Regions from separate parts of the Geodermatophilus sp. URMC 65 genome, predicted to be linked through region 1. Evidence: riboswitches for the same ligand, from Rfam matches in the RefSeq annotation. Region 1 holds a riboswitch; the other holds the start of a gene.

What was found. Region 1 has a riboswitch for cyclic di-AMP ahead of ACWIX7_RS20775 (C40 family peptidase). Riboswitches for the same ligand answer to the same signal wherever they lie in the genome.
Region 2: linked by a shared signal. The riboswitch ahead of ACWIX7_RS24180 (LysM peptidoglycan-binding domain-containing protein) and the one ahead of ACWIX7_RS20775 (C40 family peptidase) in region 1 are both predicted to bind cyclic di-AMP.

Annotation. Positions count from the first base shown of each region.
Region 1 covers NZ_CP199954.1:4,285,353-4,292,956, reverse strand. Annotated here, with positions in the region: gene ACWIX7_RS20805 (STAS domain-containing protein) at 227-592, shown strand; gene ACWIX7_RS20800 (TIGR03557 family F420-dependent LLM class oxidoreductase) at 689-1,657, opposite strand; gene ACWIX7_RS20795 (SMP-30/gluconolactonase/LRE family protein) at 1,835-2,734, shown strand; gene ACWIX7_RS20790 (hypothetical protein) at 2,746-2,973, opposite strand; gene ACWIX7_RS20785 (D-2-hydroxyacid dehydrogenase family protein) at 3,023-3,979, opposite strand; gene ACWIX7_RS20780 (hypothetical protein) at 4,051-4,221, opposite strand; cyclic di-AMP (ydaO/yuaA leader) riboswitch at 4,574-4,700, shown strand; gene ACWIX7_RS20775 (C40 family peptidase) at 4,713-5,243, shown strand; gene ACWIX7_RS20770 (hypothetical protein) at 5,322-5,690, opposite strand; gene ACWIX7_RS20765 (hypothetical protein) at 5,877-6,278, shown strand; gene ACWIX7_RS20760 (hypothetical protein) at 6,275-6,511, shown strand; gene ACWIX7_RS20755 (ADP-ribosylglycohydrolase family protein) at 6,546-7,604, shown strand, end outside.
Region 2 covers NZ_CP199954.1:4,995,133-5,002,736, forward strand. Annotated here, with positions in the region: gene ACWIX7_RS24160 (NADPH:quinone oxidoreductase family protein) at 1-607, opposite strand, end outside; gene ACWIX7_RS24165 (hypothetical protein) at 688-1,356, opposite strand; gene ACWIX7_RS24170 (DNA-directed RNA polymerase subunit alpha C-terminal domain-containing protein) at 1,398-1,928, opposite strand; gene ACWIX7_RS24175 (alpha/beta hydrolase) at 2,021-2,863, shown strand; cyclic di-AMP (ydaO/yuaA leader) riboswitch at 3,125-3,244, shown strand; gene ACWIX7_RS24180 (LysM peptidoglycan-binding domain-containing protein) at 3,246-4,073, shown strand; gene ACWIX7_RS24185 (hypothetical protein) at 4,142-4,294, opposite strand; gene ACWIX7_RS24190 (alpha/beta fold hydrolase) at 4,525-5,562, opposite strand; gene ACWIX7_RS24195 (MarR family winged helix-turn-helix transcriptional regulator) at 5,638-6,066, opposite strand; gene ACWIX7_RS24200 (substrate-binding domain-containing protein) at 6,203-7,261, shown strand; gene ACWIX7_RS24205 (zinc ribbon domain-containing protein) at 7,336-7,604, shown strand, end outside.

The sequences.
Region 1 (7,604 bases):
GACGCCGGCCGGTCGACGTCTGGAGGCCCGACCGACCTCGGCATCCCGGCACCGAGCCCGGCGTGTCGACACGGAACAGTGGTGCACCACTTCATCGAGCACCAGCCAGAACGGGGCTGTGCTGTTAACGTCGAGACCGGGTCGAAGAGCTGGCCCGGACTCCCACGTCCGTGGGGACGTCGTCCGGTGCTCAGCCGCCGGCTGGAGTCCCCGGGAGGGGAACACCATGCGCGCCCGTGTCAGCCCGCAGCGCTCGTTCGAGCGTCCGCTGCTCCTGTCCATCGACCTGCAGACCGGCCGCGTGACCGCCGCCGGTGAGCTCGACCGCCTCGTCGCCCACCGGCTCGGCGACGCGCTGCACGCGCTCAGCGTGACCGGTCACCGCACCTGGACCGTGGACGCCGCGGGCATCACGTTCTGCGACGCCGAGGGCCTGCGGGTGCTCGCCGCGGGCGCCGCTCTGGCTGAGGACCGCGGCTGCACGCTGCGGCTGGTCGATCCGTCGCCGTTCACCGTCCGGCTGCTGCGACTGACCGGCATGGTGGGCCTGCTGGACCCCCGGGCCGACCACTCGCCCGTCGACGCCGCCTGAGCGGCACCGGCCGACGTCCCCGCGAGGGGCGTCGGCCCGGCCCCGTCCAGGGGCTCGCCGCGAGCTTGCGAGTGGTGAGGAGGACGGGGTCCTTCCTCAGGACGACGGGGTCAGCGCGCGCACCCGGTCGATGAGCTCGCGTTCGCAGACCTCCAGGAAGCCGTCGGGGTCGGGACCGGTGTTCTGCAGCACCACGTGGTCGAAACCGGCGTCGACGTAGGGCTGCGCGTGCTGCACGTGCGCGTCGAGGTCGGGGCCGACGGAGAACTGCTGCCGGATGTCCTCGGGCTTCACCGTGGCGCTGGCCGCGTCGAAGTTGACCGGGTTGGGCAGCTCGCTCATCACCTTCCAGCCGGTGAGCGCCCAGCGGCTGGTCTCCAGGGCGGCCTGGACGGCGGAGTCCTCGTCCGCCGCCCACGCCATCGGCACCTCGGCGTACCGCGGCCCCGTCCCCCCGGCGCCGGTGTAGGCCTCGACCAGGTCGCTGCGCGGCTCCGTGGCGAACAGCCCGTCGCCGAGCTCGGCGGCGATGGCCGAGGCGTTGTGCCCACCGGAGGCCACCGCGATCACCGGCAGCTGGTCGGGCAGGTCGAAGAGGCGGGCGTCCTCCAGCTGCAGGTACCTGCCGTCGTAGGACCGGTAGCCGCCCTGCCACAGCAGCCGGATGATCTCCAGCGCCTCGCGGAGCATCTCGTGCCGTTTCCGCACCGCCGGCCAGCCGGCGCCCACCACGTGCTCGTTGAGCCGCTCACCGGAGCCGATGCCGAGGGTGAAGCGGTTGCCGGAGAGGATCTGCACCGTCGCCGCGGCCTGGGCGATCACGGCCGGGTGGTAGCGGATCATCGGGCACGTCACGCCGGTGGCCAGGCCGATCCGCTCGGTCCTGGCCGCCATCGCCCCCAGCACCGACCAGGTGAACGAGCTGTGGCCCTGGACGTCGAGCCACGGGTGGAAGTGGTCGCTCATCTCGACGAAGTCGAAGCCCGCCTGTTCGGCGCGGATCGTCTGGCGGACCAGGTCCTCCGGTCCGAAGGCCTCGGTCGCGAGCTTGTAGCCGACCTGCATGGTCGTCGTCCTCACTGTCGGGTGCGGGTCCGCGAGGGCCTGCCCGGCCGGTCAGCTGCGGAAACGACGCGCCGGACCGCCCGGTCCGGTCAGGCGCAGGACGGCCGCCGGCACCCGCGCGGCCCCCGTCCCGACCGTGCCGTCGGTGCGTGACCGGCGTCACCTACTGTCCGGGTCATGGCGGAGCAGCAGCTCAGGACGGTCCTGGAGGGTGGCGGGTTCTTCGAGGGCCCGCGTTGGCACGAGGGCACCTGGTGGGTGTCGGACTTCTACCGGCGCACGGTCAGCCGGGTGACGCCGGACGGCGCGGAGGCCGTCGTCGTCGAGGTGGAGGGTCAGCCCTCGGGGCTGGGTTGGCTGCCCGACGGGTCCCTGGTGGTCGTGTCGATGAAGGACCACCGCGTGCTGCGGTACGCCGACGGGACCCTGTCGACGCACGCCGACCTGACCGAGCACTGCGGGGGGCACCTCAACGACCTGGTGGTCACCGACGCGGGGCAGGTGTTCGTCGGCGACTTCGGCTTCGACCTGATGGGCGGCGGGGACGCGCGGACCGCGTCACTGAAGCGCATCGACCTCGACGGCACGGTGTCGGTCGCCGCGGAGGGGTTGCAGTTCCCCAACGGCATGGTGGTCCCCCCGGACGGCGGCACGCTCGTCGTCGGCGAGACCCTCGGCAACCGGTACACCGCCTTCGACCTCGACGCCGACGGCGCGCTGACCAACCGGCGCGTGTGGGCGCCGCTCGGGCCGGAGGTGACCGGCCGGACCACCGAGGAGGTGCTCGGCCAGCTCACGGTGGCGCCGGACGGCTGCGCGCTGGACGCCGAGGGACACGTGTGGGCGGCCGACGCGGTCGGCGGCCGGGTGGTGCGGGTCGCGCAGGGCGGCGCGATCGTCGACGAGGTCGCCGCGCCCGAGGGGCTCGGCGTCTTCGCCTGCATGCTCGGCGGGGAGGACGGCCGCACGCTGCTGATGTGCTGCGCGCCGGACTTCTACGAGCACAACCGGGCGCCGGCGCGCGAGGCGGTGCTGGTGGCGACCGAGGTCGGCGTCCCGCACGCCGGGCGGCCGTAGCCCCCGCCGGGTCAGCTGCTGCCCTGCCGGCCCCCGAGCGGGTGGTCGGTGTCCGGGACGCCGCTGCCGGTCTCCCCCGGGTTGGTCGACATCTCGCCGTCCCGCGCCGCCCGCGGCTCCTCCTGCTGCGACGGCGGTCCGACCAGGTCCTTCTCCGGCCGCTCGCCGGGCAGGACGTCGTCGTCGGGTCGCTCGTTGGCGCCGCCGTAGGGGCGGCCGGTCATGTTGCCCTCGGTCATCGCAGGCCTCCTCGTGCCGGGCCCGGTCCGTACCCGGACCGGGCACGGGTCACGCGGGCGCGAGGACGCGGACCGGTTCCCCGCGCAGGAAGGCGGCGACGTCCTCGACGGCGTCGCCGTAGAAGACGCGGTAGGTGTCCCGGGTGACGTAGCCCAGGTGGGGGGTGAGCACGGTGCGCGGCGCGGTGCGCAGGGCTGCGTCGGCGGGCAGCGGCTCGCGGTCGTAGACGTCGAGGCCGACTCCGGCGAGGTGGCCCTCGGACAGCACCTCGAGCAGCGCGGCCTCGTCGATGATGGGGCCGCGCGAGGTGTTGACCAGGATCGCGCTGCGCTTCATCCGGGCGAGCTCGTCGCGGCCGACCAGACCGCGGGTGCGCTCGGAGAGCACCAGGTGGACGGTGACGACGTCGGCGGTGGCGAACAGCTCGTCGCGGTCGACGCGGCGCACGCCGGCCTCGGCGGCGCGCTCGTCGGTCAGGTTCTGGCTCCAGGCGACGACGTCCATGCCGAATGCCTGGCCGATGCGGGCGACGCGGGTGCCGAGCCGGCCGAGGCCGACGACGCCGAGCCGGGCGCCGGCGAGGTCGGTGCCGACGGTGCGCTGCCAGCCGCCCGCCCGTACCCCGGCGTCCTCCTCGGGGACGTGCCGCGCCACGGCGAGGACCAGCGCCCAGGTCAGCTCGGCCGTGCCGGTGGGGTGGGCACCGGTGCCGCAGACGGTCACGCCGCGCTCGGCGGCCGCGGCGACGTCGATGGCGGCGTTGCGGGCGCCGGTGGTCACGAGCAGCCGCAGCCGCGGCAGCCGTGCGAGGAGGCTGCGCGGGAACGGGGTGCGCTCGCGCATGGCGACGACGACGTCGAACCCGACCAGCCGGTCGGCGACGGCGTCCTCGTCGTCGAGGTGGTCGGCGAAGGCGACGACCTCGGCCTCCTCGGGCAGCCGCGACCAGTCGGCGAACTCACCGGAGACGGACTGGAAGTCGTCGAGGACGGCGATGCGCAGCACGGTCCCCGAGCATGACGGCGACCCCCCGCCCGGTGCGAGCGGGGGGTCGCCGTGCGGTCAGCTGCCGGCGCTCAGCGCACCGGACCGCGGCCGTAGCCCCGGCCGCCGCCCTGCTTCTTGTTCTGCTCGCCCATCTTGGCGATGAACTCCTTGATCTTGGCCTGGTTCTGCGGCTTGCGGGCCTCCTGGATGACCTTCGCCGCGATCCCCGAGGCCAGGACCTTCCTCAACATGCCGGCCATGGTGTTCCTCCTTGGGTCGGTTGCCCCTGATCGTGCCCGGGGAACACCCGGACCAACCACGACGCCGCCACAGCTCTGAGCACCTGACCACACACTGTGCGCATCGGCTCTCCGCTTCCGAGGCAACTTTTTCATAACGCTCTGACCAGGACTTTCCCCCCGGCGTGTCCGTAGGTCGTCGACGGCGTTCACGGTGGTCAGCCCGGCGTGTCGCGGCCCGCGCCGACCGCCGTCCGGGCCCCCCGTCCTCACTTTGGACAGGGCCTTAGGGCCCACCTAGCGTCTGTCGCCGTCCGGAGGGCCCGCGTCGCTGACCTTGCGACACCCGACGGACGCCGCCGAACCGTGCACCGGTCGATGACCGCTGCGCAGGCCGGGGACCCACCGCAGCACTGGGGTGAAGCGCGACCTCGTCGCGCCGGGCGACTCCCCCGTCCGAACCCGTCAGCTAACCCGGTAGGCGGTCGTGGAGAACAGGAGAACCGTCGTCGATGACGACTGCCCGCACGTCCTTCGCTCGTCGCTCGTTCCGTGGTGTCGCCGTCGCCGCCATCGCCGGCGCCGGGATCGCCCTCGCCCCCGCTCCGGCCTCGGCCGCTGTGGGTGGCGCGACCGGTGCGGCCGTCGCCGCCGCCCCGGCCGTGACCGCAGCGCCGACCGCCGCGGCCAGCAGCGCCGCGCAGACCGCCGTCAACACCGCGCTCGCCCAGGTGGGTGACCGGTACGTGTACGGCGCCACCGGCCCGAACTCCTTCGACTGCTCGGGGCTGACCAGCTTCTCCTACAAGGCGGCCGGCATCTCCCTCCCGCGCACGTCCAAGGCGCAGTCGACGTTCGGCGCCCCGGTGTCGAAGGGCAACCTGCAGCCCGGTGACCTGGTGTTCTTCTACAGCCCGGTCTCGCACGTGGCGATGTACGTCGGCAACGGCCAGATCGTGCACGCCCTGAACTCCAGCAAGCCGGTGCAGGTCATGAAGCTCGACTCCATGCCGAGCTACGCGGGCGCCCGTCGGGTCGCCTGACCCATCCGCGCGACGAGACCGCCGATCCCGCACGACACGACGCTGTGGCCGTGCGGGATCGGCGGTCTCGACGGCCGGTCAGCCGCAGGGGTGCGGCGGCTGGTCGGCCGGCTGCAGCGAGAACACCGAGGCGGCGTCCTGCGGCCAGGTCCGCAGGAAGAGCAGGCCGTACCGTTCGTTCACCAGCGCGTCGGGGCCGGTGGTGTCGACCAGGTCCACCAGGCGGCCGGTGTCGTGGTTGCGGTAGCGCCGGAGCTCGGCGCCGCAGGCGACGGTGAGCACGTCGCCTACGGCGCCCATGACGACGACCGGCGTCCACGCGTCGTCCGGGCTGTCGTCGCACAACAGCACGCGGGTGGGGTGGACCCCGTGACCGGCGGCATGGCTGCTGCAGCGGGCCGTGCGGCTGCTGTTCGCGGTGGTCGGCCCGAGCTCGCGATCGGTCACGGCGTGCTCCTGTCCTGCGGTGCCTCCGGCGGCTGTGCGCCGGCCTGGGACAGTGCAGCACCGGGAGGTCGCCGTGCGCGCGCCCTGGACGCGGTCGTCCCCCGGTCGCGTGGGTGACGGCGGAACCCGGTGACGCAGGGTCGCGAACGGCGAGCGTGCGACGTGTCCGGAGGGTAGGTCGGCGAGGTGGATGGGCGAACGCTGCTGCTGGGTGACTGGACGCCGTGGATCAGGGACGGCATCGACGTCCTCCGGCTGATCGTGTTCGCCGGGGCCGCGGTGTACGCGGCGGACGGGCAGTGGGGGTCGGCGGCGCTCCTGACCGCGCTGGGCAGCATCACGCTCGTCTCGCGACTGGTGAACCTGCCCCGGCTCTACGACCTGTCCCTGGCCCTCGGCATGGCGCTGCAGGGGTTCGGCGAGACGCTCGGCCTCTACGACGCGTTCGTCCGCTTCGACGACCTGGTGCACTTCACGCTCCCGATGCTCACGGCGCCGGTGGTCTACATCGGCCTCGCCCGGCTGGACGTCGTCCCGGACCCCGGGACGAGACGCACCTGCGGCACTACGTCGGCATCGGCGTCGTGACCGCGGCCCTCGGCATCGCCGTCGGGGCGCTGTGGGAGCTGTTCGAGTGGCGGTCGGACGCCTGGTTCGGGACCCAGCTCTCCGAGGACAACGACGACACCAACGGCGACCTCTTCCGCGACACGCTCGGATCGCTCGTCGGCGCCGCGTTGCTGGTGGTGTGGGCCCGCTTCGGGTGGGGGTCGGTGCGGCGCATCCCCGGCGTGAACACGCACGAGGAGGTCAGTGCCTGACGGCGGGGACGCGGGGCGTGTGCACGATGCTCGCGTGACCCCGCGCATGCACCGCTCGCACCGCGCCGCCGGCGCGCTGGTCGGCTCGGCCGTCGGCGACGCGCTCGGCGCACCCTTCGAGTTCGGCCCGCCCGGGCAGTTCTCCGCCCGCTTCCCCACCCCGGCCCGCGGCGCGCACACCGAGATGTGCGGCGGCGGGGCGCTCGGCCGGGCACCCGGCGAGTTCACCGACGACACGCAGATGGCGCTGCTCGTCGCGACGTCCCTGGTCGAGCGCGGCGGGCTGGACGAGGCCGACCTGTTCGACCGCTTCCTGCGCTGGGCGGAGGCGGGCCCGCCGGACATCGGCGACCAGACCCGCGCCGTCCTCGGCTCCGGCCTGCCCTGGGACAGCGCCGCGGCCGAGCACTTCCGCCGCACCGGGCGGGCCGCCGGCAACGGGTCGCTGATGCGCACCACGCCGGCCGCCATCCGGTTCGCCCGCGAGGGACGCGAGGCGACCACGGACGCCGCCCGGCGCATATCGGCGCTGACCCACGGCGACCCGGCCGCCGGCGAGGGCTGCGCGGTCTTCCACGAACTGGTGCGGGTGGCGCTCGACGGCGGCGACCCGCTGGCCGCCGTCCCCACGGCGCTCGAGGCGGTGGCCGAGGAGCACCGCGAGCGGTACGCGGCGGTGCTCGCGCCGGACTGGACGCCGGAGCCCGGCATGCCCAACGGCGCGGTGTGGCCGACGCTCGGTCAGGCGGTGTGGGCACTGCGGCGCGGGACGTCGTTCGCCGAGGTGCTGCGCCTGGTCGTCGACCTGGGCGGTGACACCGACACCGTCGCCGCGGTCGCCGGCGGGCTGGCCGGCGCGGTGCACGGGATGGGCGGCATCCCGATGCGCTGGTCGTCCGTCGTCCACGGGCGCATCCCCGGGCACGGGGAGCAGGTGTGGCGGCTGGCCGACCTGCAGCAGCTGGCGGCCGCGCTGGACGGCGGCGCGCAGCAGAGCTACGACCCGGGGGTGATCCCGCGGATCGGTCCGCAGGAGGTGCTGCCGGGCATCTGGGCGGGCAACCTCGACGGCGCCCGCTACAGCGACGAGGAC
Region 2 (7,604 bases), 710 kb from region 1:
GGCCGCCGGTGAGCTCCTTGACCCGGTCGCGGAACCCGTCGGCGAGCACGACCTCGTCGGCGCCGGCGGTCCGTGCGGTCTCGCCCTTGCCCTCGCTCGACACCACCGCGAGCACGCGCGCGCCGTAGGCCTTGGCCAATTGGATGCCCGCCGTCCCCAGGCCGCCGGCGGCGCCGTGCACCAGCACCGTCTCGCCCTCGCGCAGCTGACCGCGGCGGCGAAGCGCGAAGTGCATGGTCAGGTAGTTCATGGGCAGCGCCGCGCCCTGCTCGAAGCCCACCCGGTCGGGCAGCGGGAAGACGAGGCCCGGGTCGGCCGAGGCCACCTCGGCGAACCCGCCGAAGCCGGGGAAGGCCGCCACCCGCTGCCCGGGCTGCACGCCGCTGCCCTCGGGCGCGCTGCGCACCGTGCCGGCGACCTCGCTGCCGGGGACGAACGGCAGCTCCGGCTTGATCTGGTACTGCCCACGGCTGAGCAGCACCTCGGGGAAGGTCACGCCGGCGACGTGCACGTCGATCAGCACCTTCCCGTCCGCGTCGGGCTCGGGGACGTCGGCGACCGAGATGGCCGAGGGGCCGTCGAGGGTGGCGATCTGGGCGGCGCGCACGGGTCCTCCTGCACGGTGGGGGTACGGGGTCGCGAGCCTCTCAGAGCGGGTGACCGGCGTCGCACCACGGGGTGGCGGTCTCAGTCGGTCTCCGGCTGCTCGGTCGACTCCGGTCCGACGGCGGGGGCGGCGCCGCCGAGCTCCTTGCTGCGGGTGGGGTCGGCGTCCTCGAGCCTCGGGACGCGGGGGTCGTCGGGCAGCGGGGGAGCGGTCTCCTGGGGCCTGTCGTCGGCGGGGGGCGGGGTGCTGTCGGTGTCCATGCCCATGGGGTACCCGCTCGCCGGCTCGTCCTCGCGGGTGAACCGCACCTCCATCCACGGCTGCCAGGTCACGCCGTCCTCGGCCCGCTCCCACAGCGCGGTCATCGTCCGGCGATCCGAGGCGATGCGCAGGGTCGACCGTACGGCGGCCGTGGGGGCGTCCGGGTCGAACTGCGCGGCGCGGGCGACGTCACCGCCACCGGTGAAGTGCCAGGCGCCGTCGTCGTCGATGCGGACCCGCATGAGCGTGACGTCGCCGGTGTCGTCGTAGGAGCGGGCCAGCATCGCGTCGCCGTCCCGCTCGCCGATGATCTCGAGCGCCCGCACCGGCGTCCCGCCCACCAGGACGTCGACGGAGTGCACGAGGACGTGGCCGCCGGGGCCGGGCTCGTAGACGTCGCTGCCGGTGACGGGCACCGGGTCGTCGCCGAGGACGTGGCCCTCGGTGCGCCACCGGCCCACCACCGGCGCCAGGTCGGTGCGGGTCATGACGCCCATGGTGGGACAGCCGGGCGCGCCGCGGAACCGGCCTAGCGACCGACCAGCTGCCGCAGCCGGCGGACCGGCTCCCGGACGGCGCACACCGCCAGTCGCACCGGCAGGGTCGCGACGGCCTGACCGACCCGGACGCCGAGGCGCCACAGGTCGCCGTAGTCCGGCGGCGGCGGAGGCGCGCTCGGCGTGGGGTCGGCCGGGGGCGGCGTCGCGGGCACGATCAGGTCCACCGTCGTCCGGCGGCGCGTGCTGCGCAGCGACTCGAACGACGGGATCGCCGGGGCGGCGGGCGACTCCTCGTCGTCCGGATGCGTGTCCGGGGAGGAGAGCCGCTCCCCGCGCCCACCCGCGGCAACGCGGCCGGGCGGCTCCGGGACGACGCGGCGGATGGCCGCGATGCTGCCCGGGCCCAGCCCGTTGACCGCCAGCAGGTCGGCCCGGGTGAGGCCGGCGAGTTGTGCGGTCGTGGTGATCCCGGCCCGGGCCAGTGCGGTGACCGCCCGCGCGGGCAGGCCGAGGTCACTGACGGTCTCCCCGGGCGTGGTCCCCGGCGACGTGGTCGGCATGGTGTCCAACCTAGGACCGGCCGTCCGGCCGCACCGGTCCAGGTCTCCTGCAGGATGCGCAGCAGACCGCACCCGCGCAGGAGGACTCCCCGATGACCGCTGCTCAGCCCGTGCACGCCGAGGGCACCCTGGCCTCGGGGCTGTACCGGCAGGCCTGGACCGTCGAGGACCCGGTCGGCGCCGTCGTCCTGGTGCACGGCGCGCACGAGCACGGCGGCCGGTACCGGCACGTCGCCGAGCGGCTGGCCGCCGCAGGGTACGCCGCCCACGCCGTCGACCACCCCGGGCACGGCCGGTCCCCGGGTCGCCGCAGCAACATCGGCAGCATGGCCGCCGCCGTCGACGGCGTGGCCGAGCTGGTGCGGTTCGCCGGCGAGCAGCACCCCGGCGTCCCGCTGTTCGTCTACGGGCACAGCCTGGGTGGGCTGATCGCGCTGCAGTACCTGACCGGGACGCCGGACGCCCGGGTCGCCGGCGCGGTGGTCTCGGCGGCGGCCCTGGACACCAGCGCCGCGACCGCCGTCCAGCGGACCCTGGCGCCGCTGCTGTCGCGGGTCCTGCCCGACCTCGGCGTCCTGCGGCTCGACGCGGAGGCGGTCAGCCGGGACCCCGAGGTGGTCCGCGACTACTGGACCGACCCGCTCAACCACAACGGCCGGGTGGTCGCCCGCACCGGCGCCGAGCTGATGGCCACCGCGCTGGCCATGCCCCGGCGGCTGCCCTCGCTGACCATGCCGCTGCTCGTGCTGCACGGCACCGCCGACCGGCTCGTGCCGCCGGCGGCCAGCGAGGTCGTCCGGGCGCACGCCGGCTCACCCGACCTCACGGTCACGACCTACGAGGGGCTCTTCCACGAGCCGCACAACGAGCCCGAGAAGGACGACGTCCTGGCCGACGTCGTCGCCTGGCTCGACGCCCACCGTCCCTCCTCCTGACCGACCACCGCCGGCCGGGAGGCCGTGCGGCCGGGGCAGGAGTGACCACGGCTACACCGGCGCGACACGCCGCGTCGACCTGCGGCGCGCTGCTGGATAGCCGGTTTGTGACCGGCGTCACGACGACAGTGCACATGACTGCACGTAGCGTTTTGTGTGCGCTCAGCAAAGGAGAGAGCGCGGCGCCGGACCGCCAAACCCTGCCCACCGGTCGCCATCCAGATCCCAGGGCAGGGGTGGGGGACCCACGACCACGGCGCGCCACGACTCGAGCCGCACGGCTCGAGCCGAGGACCGCCTCGGGGTGAAGCCGCGGACCGCGGCCGGGCACCGATCGCCCGAACCCGACAGCTCACCTCGCCGGCGGTGATCGGAGATCACCATGGCCAAGCACCGCGCACCCCGCTACGTCCGCACCAAGAAGGTCCTCGCCAAGGCGCCCGTCGCCGCCGGCGCCACCGTCGTCGGGTTCGGCGTCCTGGGCTCCCCGTCCCAGGCCCTCGCCGGGACGACGGGCCCCCTCCCGGCTCACGCCGTCGAGGCCCCCGCCGCGACGGCGGTCGCCGACGCCGGCGCCCCGGAGGCCGGCTACACCGTCGAGCGCGGTGACACGATCGCGACGATCGCCGCCGCCCACGGTCAGTCGTGGCGGGACCTGTACCAGCGCAACGTCGGCGTCATCGGCGCCGACCCGAACCTGATCTTCCCGGGTCAGGTCCTCCACACCGCCGGCTCGGCGGCCGCCGCCCCGGCCGCCCCGGCTCCCGCCGCCGGCTCGGCCGGCGACGCCGCGCCCGCGCCGGTGGTCGCCCCGCTCGCCGCGGCGGCCGCTCCGGCACCAGCGGCCACCGCGCGCATCAGCAACAGCTCCGGCGACGTGGCCTCGCAGGTGCAGGTCGCGGCGAACCGGGTGGTCAGCGAGGTGTCCGGCGCCGGCTCGATCACCATCGGCGGCACCCGGGCCAGCGCCACCGACCCGAACGGCCACCCGTCCGGCCTCGCGCTGGACTACATGGTCATGTCCGACGCCGCCCTCGGCGACGCCATCGCCGAGTACCACATCGCCCACTGGGACGAGCTCGGCGTTGAGTACGTCATCTGGCAGCAGCGGATCCTGACCTCGCCGGACGGCGTGTGGAAGGCCATGGCCGACCGCGGCGGCGCGACGGCGAACCACATGGACCACGTGCACGTGAACTACGTCGGCTGAGTCCCCGGCCCGCACGTCGGCGGCCCTCCACCCCCTCGGTGGAGGGCCGCTGGTGTGCGGAGGGCCTCTCAGAGCAGCTCGTCGAGGTCGTCCGGGCCCGGACCGGTGCCGCCGGAGTCGCGCAGCGGCGAGGTGTCGGGCAGGTCGTCCTCGGGCGGCTCGGGCGCGACCGGACCCTCCGAGTACAGGGTGCTCGGGTCCCGCGGGTCCATCTCGCTCATGCCGACTCAGTGCCCCGGGGAGCCGCGGAGAACCGTCCGCGGGCAGCCCGACTCCGGGGTGGCGCTCGGTGCCCGCGGTCAGACGTCCTAGACATCTGTTGCGGAACCGTTCCGTCGACCGCATGCTGTCCCCGGCGGGGCCCCGGGGCAGAACCTGGGCGAGCTCCGCCGCCAGCTCCCCGCCGCCCCCGGGCCGCGGGTGCGGACCGGGCGGGGAAGCGCTCGCGCGGTCAGGCGGGACGGTCGAGCAGTTCCTTCAGCGTCCGGTCGACGACGTCGTTGTCGGCGGGGTTCATCCCGAGGCCGCCGAAGTGCCCCCAGATGGTGTCGATGACCCGGACCTCGCCCCGGGCGATGAACTGCGAGGCCCACTGCTCGTCCTCGGGGGGGAAGTAGAGGTCGGTCCGGGCGGGCATGGCCACCAGCGGGCAGCGGATCGAGCGCAGTGCCGCCTCGGTGTCCCCGTCGAAGCCCGGCGTCCGGCCGACGTCCCCGTGCTCCCAGGTCCAGAGCATCGCCAGCAGGTTGTTCGGGTCCCGGTCCCGGTCGAGCCAGAAGCCCTCCCAGAACCCGACCAGGAAGTCCTCGAGCGAGGAGTAGCCCATGGTCCGGTACTCGCGCTCCCAGTAGAACGCCTGCGACAGGCCCCACCCGGCGTAGATCCGGGCGAAGGCCCGCATGCCGGCGGTGGGGCGCGCGTCGGGGGAGTACTCGCCGCCCCGGAACGCCGGGTCGAGCGTCAGCGTGGCCCGCAGGCTCTTCAGGAACACCTGGTTGTGCTCGCTGGTGCGGCTGGAGCCGACGATCGGGGCGGCCCGCTTCACCATCTCGGGGTGGCTGACCGCCCACTGGTAGGTCTGGCCGGCCCCCATGGAGGAGCCGAGCACCAGCTCGATCGACTCGATGCCCCACTGCTGCGTGAGCAGGCGGTGCTGGGCCTCGATCTGGTCGGAGAAGGTGATCCGGGGGAAGTGGGGGCCGTCGAAGGGGGGAGGGGTGGTGCTCGGCGAGGTCGACAGGCCGTTGTTGAGCTGGTTCGGGACGACGATGAAGTACCGGTCCGGGTCGCAGGCCAGGCCCGGGCCGATCGACCACTCGTTGGCGTCGTGCCAGGCGCTGAACCACGTGGGGTGCACGATCACGTTGGACCGGTCGGCGTTCAGGGTCCCGTACGTCTTGTAGGCCAGTCGGGCGCCGCGCAGCGTCGCGCCGCTCTGCAGCGGCAGGTCGCCGAGGTCGAACAGCTCGTGGTCCGTCGGAGCCGGCACGGCGGGTTCCTCTCAGCTGGGAGGCCGGCCAGCCTGCTCGCCGCGATGTGCTCAGCGCAACCCCGAACGCCCGGGTCAGCGGGTCGCCAGCCGCTCCAGCAGCCGGCGGAGCGTGCGCGCCTCGGCCGAGGACAGCGCGGCGAGCCCGGCGCGCTCGGCCTCGGCGATCTGCGGGGCGAGCGACCGGCACAACGCCCGGCCGCGTTCGGCGGCGTGCACGACGACACGGCGACGGTCGGTCGCGTCGACGTTGCGGTAGAGCAGCGCGCGCTCCACCAGCCGGTCCACGAGCCGGGTCACGGTGGGCCCGGAGATGCGGGTGCGGCCGCTCAGGTCGCTCATGGACAGCGGGCCGGCCTCGGTCAGGGTGTGCAGCACCCGCCACTGGTCCAGGGTGAGGTCGCTCCCGACGAGGATCTCCTCGACGCGGGAGGTCAGGCCGGAGGTCACCTGCCGTAGCAGGTCGACGTGGGGCAGTGACCCCCCCGACGTCTCCTGTCGCATGCTCGCCTCTCCCTCGCCCGGGACCCTTCCCATGGCCGGGGCGGGTCAGCATAGTGATGCCCGACTCGGGCCGATTCTCGCAGAGGTCCGGGACGTCCCGCTCCAACGCCCGCGCACTCCACGCCTGGGGGGATCGATGCGTCGTCGGTCCGCAGAGGTCGCGCGGGTCGGGCTGGTCGTGCCCCTGCAGGGGCCCGCGGGCCTCTTCGGCCCGTCCTGCGAGGCGGTCGCGGCGACGGCGGTGCGGACCATCAACGACGCCGGCGTCCTCGGCCGGGAGCTGGCCGTCGAGGTCGTCGACGGGGGCGCGCGGCCGGAGCAGGTGGGCGCCGCCGTCGGCCGGCTGATCGACGCCGGGCGGATCGACGCGGTGACCGGCTGGCACATCTCGGCGGTCCGGCACGCCGTGGCCCCCGTGACCGCGGGGCGGATCCCCTACGTCTACACCTCGCTGTACGAGGGCGGGGAGTCCCGGCCGGGCGTCTTCTGCTCCGGTGAGACGCCCGCGCGGCAGATCGCACCCGCGCTGCGGTGGCTGCGCGACGTGTGCGGCGTGCGGCGGTGGTTCGTGGTGGGCGACGACTACGTCTGGCCCCGCGCCTCGGTCGCGGTCACCCGGGAGTTCGCCCGGCAGCTGGACCTGCGGCTGGTCGGGACGGCGTACGTGCCGCTGGGGACCGACGACTTCCGCGGCGTCGTCGGGCGCATCCGCGCCAGTGACGCCCAGGGGGTGCTGCTCTACCTGGTCGGGCAGGACGCGGTCCAGTTCAACCGCGTGTTCGCCGAGGAGGGACTGCAGGACGGGCTGGTCCGCTTCACCCCGCTCATGGAGGAGAACATGCTCCTGGCCAGCGGGGCGGAGGCGACGAGGAACCTCTTCGTCTGCGCGTCCTACTTCCGGTCGCTGGCCACGTCGTCGGCGCTGGAGTTCTGCGGCGACTACGTCGACCAGCACGGTCCCGACGCGCCACCGCTGAACAACGCCGCGGAGTCCTGCTGCGAGGGGCTCATGGCCCTGGCGGCCCTCGCCCGGCGCGCCGGCAGCTTCGACGTCCACCGGATGGTCGCCGTCGCCGACGGGCTGGGCTACGACGGGCCGCGCGGCCCGGTGTCCTTCGCCGGCAACCACCTCCAGCAGCGGGTCCACCTCGCCGTGGCCGACGGCTACGACTTCGACGTCCTCGCCGCGCTCTAGCGGGACCACCTGCGCACTCCTCTTGACAGTTCTTTTCACCTGAATAAGTTGCAGGTGAAAAGAACGGAGGAGTCATGGCCACGTACGTGTTCCGCTGCCCCGACTGCTCGGTGTTCGAGGTGGTGATCCCGATGTCCTCGCTGCGCTCCACGCACCCCTGCCCGACGTGCGCGGAGGAGTCCCCCCGGGTGTGGACCGCGCCCGCCCTGGCGACGACACCCGCCGCACTGCACCGCGCCGTCTCGGCCGCCGACGCCAGCGCCGAGGCGCCGCAGGTGGTCCGTTCGATCCCCGCCGGCAGGCCCCGGCCGCGGAGCCGGCGGTGGAGTCCCACCACGGGCGC